DNA from 3 places in the Streptomyces sp. NPDC085946 genome. Region 2 is predicted to be linked to each of the others. Evidence: riboswitches for the same ligand, from Rfam matches in the RefSeq annotation. Region 2 holds a riboswitch; each other region holds the start of a gene.
The links. A riboswitch is a leader RNA that binds a small molecule or an ion and turns the genes downstream of it on or off. The one in region 2 is predicted to bind thiamine pyrophosphate.

Region 1 (2,193 bases), on a different contig from region 2:
AACTGCCCGTTCTGCGCCACCGGGCAGGCGGGCCTGGACCGCAACCTGTCCACCGCCGAGATCGTGCACCAGATCGTGGACGGCATGCGGGCGCTGAGGGACGGCGAGGTCCCCGGCGGGCCCGCGCGGCTGAGCAACATCGTCTTCATGGGCATGGGCGAGCCGCTCGCCAACTACAACCGGGTGGTGGGCGCCATCCGGCGGCTGACCGACCCGGAGCCCGACGGGCTGGGCCTGTCGCAGCGCGGGATCACCGTGTCGACCGTCGGTCTCGTCCCGGCGATCCACCGGTTCGCCGACGAGGGCTTCAAGTGCCGCCTCGCCATCTCCCTGCACGCGCCCGACGACGAGCTGCGCGACACCCTCGTCCCCGTGAACACCCGCTGGAAGGTGCGCGAGGTCCTCGACGCCGGGTTCGAGTACACGGCGAAGTCGGGCCGGCGGCTGTCCATCGAGTACGCGCTGATCCGGGACATCAACGACCAGGCGTGGCGCGGTGACCGGCTCGGCCGGCTGCTCAAGGGCAGGCCGGTGCACGTCAACCTCATCCCGCTGAACCCGACGCCCGGGTCGAAGTGGACCGCGTCCCGGCCCGAGGACGAGAAGGCGTTCGTGGAGGCCGTCGCCGCCCACGGTGTGCCGGTGACCGTTCGGGACACCCGTGGACAGGAGATCGACGGGGCCTGTGGTCAGCTCGCCGCGACCGAGAGGTAATCTGACCACCGTAAAATCCGCGTAAGAACATCTGCATATTCCGACAGGGGAGCGCCACAGCGCTGAGAGTGCGGCACCGGCCGCAGACCCTCCGAACCTGGCCCAGGTCATTCTGGGTAGGGAGATCGGTCATCACTCGAGCTGTTGCGCCCTGCCCGGGGCCCCTCCGAGGGGTCCCGGGCAGGGCCGCGTCTCTTCCTGGTCACCCCAGGAGGAATTCAGTGGGCATCACCAAGAAGCGGTTCACGGCCGTGGTCGTCGGTCTGGGCCTGGTCGGCGGCCTGGCCGCCTGCGGGTCGTCCGACGGCGACGGACAGCCGTCCGGCGGTTCCAGGACGGTCACCCTGGTCAGCCACGACTCGTGGGCCGTGTCGAAGGACGTCGTCGCCGCCTTCGAGAAGCAGTCCGGCTACCGGGTCCGGGTCCTCAAGGACGGCGACGCCGGGACGGCCGTCAACAAGGCGATCCTGACCAAGGACAACCCGCAGGGCGACGTCTTCTTCGGCGTCGACAACACCCTGCTCTCCCGCGCCCTCGACAACGGGCTGTTCCAGTCCTACGAGGCGAAGGGCGCGGACCGGATCAGGGCCGAGTACCGGGCCGACGGGGAGCGGCACCGGGTCACGCCCGTCGACACCGGCGACATCTGCGTCAACTACGACAAGAAGTACTTCGCCGACCGCGAGCTCGACCCGCCGAAGAGCTTCGACGACCTGGTCCGGCCGGAGTACAAGGACCTCCTCGTCACCGAGAACGCCTCGACCTCCTCGCCCGGCCTCGGCTTCCTGCTGGGCACGGCCGCGCGGTACGGCGACGACGGCTGGCAGGACTACTGGAATAAGCTCAAGGCCAACGGCGTGAAGGTCGTCGACGGCTGGGAGCAGGCCTACAACGAGGAGTTCTCCGGCTCGGCCGGTGGCAAGCAGGCCAAGGGCGACCGGCCGCTGGTCGTGTCGTACGCCTCCTCGCCGCCCGCCGAGGTCGTCTTCGCCGACCCGAGGCCCGGCACGGCCCCGACCGGCGTCGCCGAGGGCACCTGCTTCCGGCAGGTCGAGTACGCGGGGCTGCTGAGCAACGCGAAGAACGCCGAGGGCGGCAAGGCGCTCCTCGACTTCCTGGTCGGCAAGCGGTTCCAGGAGGACATGCCGCTCAACATGTTCGTCTACCCGGTCACCGAGGACGCCGAGGTGCCCGAGGAGTTCACGCAGTACGGACCGCAGGCCGCCGACCCCGAGACCCTGGCCCCGGAGAAGATCGCCGACAAGCGGGACGAGTGGGTCAAGTCGTGGACGTCGCTCGTACTGAAGTAGCCGTCCGCCGGGACCGGCGCGGGAGCGCGGCGCGGTTCGGCCTGATGGCCGTGCCCGTCGCGTTCTTCGCGGTCTTCTTCGCCTATCCCGTCGCCGCGATCGTCGCGCGCGGTCTGCAGGCGGACGGGGCCTGGCAGCCCGGCCGGATCGCCGAGGTGCTGGGGGAGTC
Region 2 (2,193 bases):
CACCGCCGCGATGACCTTGCGCAGGTGCAGGGAGACGGGCGCGGCCGGGCCGTGCGCGTGGCTGTGCGAGTGTCCGTGGCCGCCGCCGCCCGGTGCGGGGGCGGGACCGTGGCCGCCGCCGGAGCCGTGGCCGCCTCCTGAGCCGTGTCCGGAGCCGCGGCCGGCATCCGGGCCCCGGCCGTCGCCGGGACCGTCGCCGGGGCCGGGGCCGCCCTGTGCGCCGGGCCCGCTGGGGGAGCCGCGGCCGCCGTCGAACGCGGGAGGGTGCCCGTGCTCGCCGGCGGGACCGTGTCCGTGCCGGCCATCGGGTCCCGGACCGTGTCCGCCGGTGTGGTCGTCGTCGAACCCGGGCCGCTGGAAGCTGCCGCGGTCGTGGCCGGACCCACGACGGACGCCGCCGTTGCCGCCGCCGAAGCCGGGGCGCTGCCCGCCGTCGCCGAACTCGGGACGACGGCCGCCGCCGTGGCCGTCATCGGGCCCGGGGCGCTGTCCGCCGCCGTGGCCGCCGTCGTACGCCCCGGGGCGGTGCCCGCCTCCCTGGCCGCTGTCGAACCCGGGACCGCGCCCGCCGCCGGGAGCGTGCCCTCGGCCGGACGCCGAACCCCCGGACGCCGAACCCCCGGACGCCGGACCCTCGAACCATGAGGCAGCGGGGCCCGGCCGGTCGGACCCCGGGCCCTCGGAAGCCGGTCCGGCCGGCCCTGGACCCGGCCGGCCGCCGTCCTCCCAGTCCGGGCCGGGGCCGCGACCGGGTACCTGGCCTCCACCGGATCGCGGACCAGGGCGCGGACCGGGTCCTGAACCAGGTCCCGGACCAGGTCCCGGGCCGGGCCCCCGGCCGGGTCCGTCGCCGTTTCCGGCGCCGGATCCGTGGGGCGGCTCGGGCGGTGGGTACGGGGGATGCTGCGTCGTGGTCACCGCCCGATCATCGCAAGAACGGCGGGGGCCCTCTGTTCAGCGCGCCAGAACTGACGCTAGCGTGGAGGCACCTTTTGCACACGCGGGAGCTCGGAGCACCGGGCTGAGAGGGCGCTGACCTCCGTCCCGGCGATGTTTCACATGAAACGTCGCCGGAGCCGAGAGATGTTTCACAGGGAACATCGGACCATCGGCAGACGGATACCGCTGCGTCGACCGCCGAACCTGTTACCGGGTAATGCCGGCGTAGGGAGTAGGTCTCATGACCAACAAGGACGCACGCACGCCTGCCTCCACGCAGACCGCGACGAACGGATCGCGGGACGCGGAGGCCGGGAAGTCCATCGGCTGGCACAAGGCGTACGTCGAGGGTTCGCGCCCCGACCTCCGGGTGCCGGTCCGCCAGGTGCACCTCACCAACGGGCAGTCGGTCACGCTGTACGACACCTCGGGCCCGTACACCGACCCGCTCGTCGACACCGACGTCCGCAGGGGACTGCCGCCGCTGCGGGAGAACTGGATCGTCTCCCGCGGTGACACGGAGGAGTACGCGGGCCGTCCCGTCCGCCCCGAGGACGACGGGATCAAGCACACCGCGCCCCGCGGCGGCCTGCGCAACCTGGACGCGGTCTTCCCCGGGCGTCCCCGCCTGCCGCGCCGCGGCCGGGACGGCAAGGCCGTCACGCAGCTCGCGTACGCGCGACGCGGCGAGATCACGCCCGAGATGGAGTTCGTGGCGCTCCGGGAGAACGTCTCGCCCGAGGTGGTGCGCGAGGAGATCGCGGCGGGCCGGGCCGTGCTGCCGGCCAACGTCAACCACCCGGAGATCGAGCCGATGATCATCGGCAAGCGGTTCCTGGTGAAGGTCAACGCCAACATCGGCAACTCCGCGGTGACCTCCTCCATCGAGGAGGAGGTCGAGAAGATGACGTGGGCCACCCGCTGGGGCGCCGACACGGTCATGGACCTGTCCACCGGCCGCAACATCCACACCACCCGCGAGTGGGTGCTGCGCAACTCCCCCGTGCCCATCGGCACCGTGCCGCTGTACCAGGCCCTGGAGAAGGTCGACGGCAAGGCCGAGGAACTGACCTGGGAGATCTACAAGGACACGGTCATCGAACAGGCCGAGCAGGGCGTGGACTACATGACGGTCCACGCGGGGGTGCGCCTGGCGTACGTGCCGCTGACCGCCCACCGCAAGACCGGCATCGTCTCGCGCGGCGGCTCGATCATGGCCGCGTGGTGCCTGGCGCACCACAAGGAGTCCTTCCT
Region 3 (2,193 bases), on a different contig from region 2:
CTCGCAGCCGAGCCGCAGTTCGATGCCGAGCGCCTCGAAGTCGACGTCGAAGGCGGAGCCCTCGGCCTTGCCGAGCAGCACGGCCTTGGACAACGGCGGCCGGTCGTACGGCTGGTGGGGCTCCGCGCCGATCAGGGTCACGGTGCCGGGGAAGCCCTGTTCCCGCAGCGCGACGGCGGTCTGCACGCCGGCCATGCCCGCGCCCGCCACGACCACCCGGCGCGGCCCGGACGCTCCCTGTTCCTGGGTCTGCTCGCTCACCTGATCACCCTAGTCACCTGACGGACCGTCAGTCAGTGCCCGTGCGCGGGAATCTGCTCCACCACGCTCGTCCCGCTGCCCCGCTGCGACTCCCACCGCCAGGTCTCCTCCAGCCGCACCCGCCCGTCGGGCAGTTCCGTCACCGTCGACACGCAGTGTCCCGACGAGGTCGTCCCGTCGTGCTTGAGCTGCACGTACCGGAAGTCCAGCCGGTCCCCCTCCCGGGTACCCACCAGATGCCCCCGTACGACGTCGCCGCCCGCGTACTCGGCCCACACCACGCCGTCCTCCTCGCGGTAGGCGAACCGGGTGCGGGTGCCGACCTGGCCCGGGGCCTGGTCGGCGACGGGGGCGAGGACGAGACCGTCGAGCGAACGGGCCACGGGCGGAGGCTCCCTTACTGAGACGTGCGGCGTCGGGCTAGGGTGGCCAACGTAGAGCACTCGCGGGAGCCCGGACGCACCGGGCTGAGAGGGAGGCTGGCGGCCTCCGACCGTACGAACCTGATCCGGGTCATGCCGGCGAAGGGAGGGGCTGGACGCCCATGTCGCGCACGTCCGACACGTCAGACGTCCTGGTCGTCGGGGGCGGGATCATCGGCCTGGTCACGGCCTGGCGGGCCGCGCAGCGCGGCCTGGCCACGGCCGTGCTGGACCCCGAACCCGGCGGCGGGGCCGCGCAGGTGGCGGCCGGGATGCTGGCCGCCGTCACGGAACTGCACTACGGCGAGCAGACCCTGCTCGGCCTCAACCTGGAGTCCGCCCGCCGCTGGCCCGGCTTCGCGGCGGAGCTGGCCGAACTGACCGGCCACGACCTCGGCTACCGCCGCAACGGCACGCTCGCGGTCGCCCTGGACGCCGACGACCGCGCCCATCTGCGCGAACTGCACGCCTTCCAGCAGCGCTCGGGGCTGGACTCCCAGTGGCTGTCGGGGCGGGAGTGCCGGCGTCTGGAGCCGATGCTCGCGCCGGGGGTGCGCGGCGGGCTGCGCGTCGACGGCGACCACCAGGTCGACCCGCGGCGGCTGGCCCGGGCGCTGGTGGCCGCGTGCGAGCGGGCCGGGGTGGTGTTCCACCGCGCGTGGGCCGAGCGGCTCACCGTCGTACGGGACCGGGCCACGGGCGTGGTGACGGCCGACGGCACCGCGCTGGGCGCCGGGCGGGTGGTCCTGGCCGCGGGCAGCCTCAGCGGGCGGCTGGCGGGCGTCCCCGACGACGTCCTGCCGCCGGTGCGGCCGGTGAAGGGGCAGGTCGTGCGGCTGGCGATGCCGACGCGGCACGGGCCGTTCCTCGGCCGGACCGTGCGGGCCGTGGTGCGCGGCAGCCACGTCTACCTGGTGCCGCGCGAGAACGGGGAGCTGGTCGTCGGCGCGACGAGCGAGGAGCTGGGCTGGGACACGACGGTGACCGCGGGCGGCGTGTACGAGCTGCTGCGCGACGCGCACGAGCTGGTCCCGGGCATCACCGAGCTGGCGTTCACCGAGGTCCGGGCCGGGCTGCGGCCCGCCTCCCCCGACAACGCGCCGCTGCTGGGCCCGACCGGGCTGGACGGACTGCTGCTGGCCACCGGCCACTACCGCAACGGCGTGCTGCTCACCCCGGTCACCGGCGACGTCATGGCGCACGTCCTGGCGACCGGTGAGCTCCCCGACGAGGCCCGTCCCTTCACCCCCCGCCGTTTCGGCACCGCCGTCCTCACGGAGCAGCCCGCATGAACATCTCCGTCAACGGCCGCCCCCGGGAGATCGCCCCCGGCACGGCCCTCGACACCGTGGTGAAGTCCCTCACCCAGGCACCCTCGGGCGTGGCCGCCGCCCTCAACGAGACCGTCGTCCCGCGCGCGCAGTGGCCGGTCACCGCCCTGAGCGAGGGCGACCGCGTGGAAGTCCTCACCGCCGTCCAAGGAGGCTGACCATGGCCGACGACCCCTTCG

Region 1: it holds a riboswitch for thiamine pyrophosphate, as region 2 does, so the genes downstream of both, ACIF8T_RS16425 (thiamine ABC transporter substrate binding subunit) here and thiC (phosphomethylpyrimidine synthase ThiC) in region 2, are expected to answer to the same signal.
Region 3: it holds a riboswitch for thiamine pyrophosphate, as region 2 does, so the genes downstream of both, thiO (glycine oxidase ThiO) here and thiC (phosphomethylpyrimidine synthase ThiC) in region 2, are expected to answer to the same signal.

Annotation. Positions count from the first base shown of each region.
Region 1 is NZ_JBITSF010000007.1:127,648-129,840, reverse strand. Features, by position in the region: gene rlmN (23S rRNA (adenine(2503)-C(2))-methyltransferase RlmN) at 1-714, shown strand, start outside; TPP riboswitch at 750-855, shown strand; gene ACIF8T_RS16425 (thiamine ABC transporter substrate binding subunit) at 936-2,024, shown strand; gene ACIF8T_RS16420 (ABC transporter permease) at 2,069-2,193, shown strand, end outside.
Region 2 is NZ_JBITSF010000002.1:180,546-182,738, reverse strand. Features, by position in the region: gene ACIF8T_RS06445 (YibE/F family protein) at 1-3, opposite strand, end outside; gene ACIF8T_RS06440 (hypothetical protein) at 145-645, shown strand; TPP riboswitch at 991-1,188, shown strand; gene thiC (phosphomethylpyrimidine synthase ThiC) at 1,181-2,193, shown strand, end outside.
Region 3 is NZ_JBITSF010000001.1:859,184-861,376, reverse strand. Features, by position in the region: gene ACIF8T_RS03850 (NAD(P)/FAD-dependent oxidoreductase) at 1-261, opposite strand, end outside; gene ACIF8T_RS03845 (hypothetical protein) at 294-644, opposite strand; TPP riboswitch at 697-808, shown strand; gene thiO (glycine oxidase ThiO) at 806-1,975, shown strand; gene thiS (sulfur carrier protein ThiS) at 1,972-2,172, shown strand; gene ACIF8T_RS03830 (thiazole synthase) at 2,175-2,193, shown strand, end outside.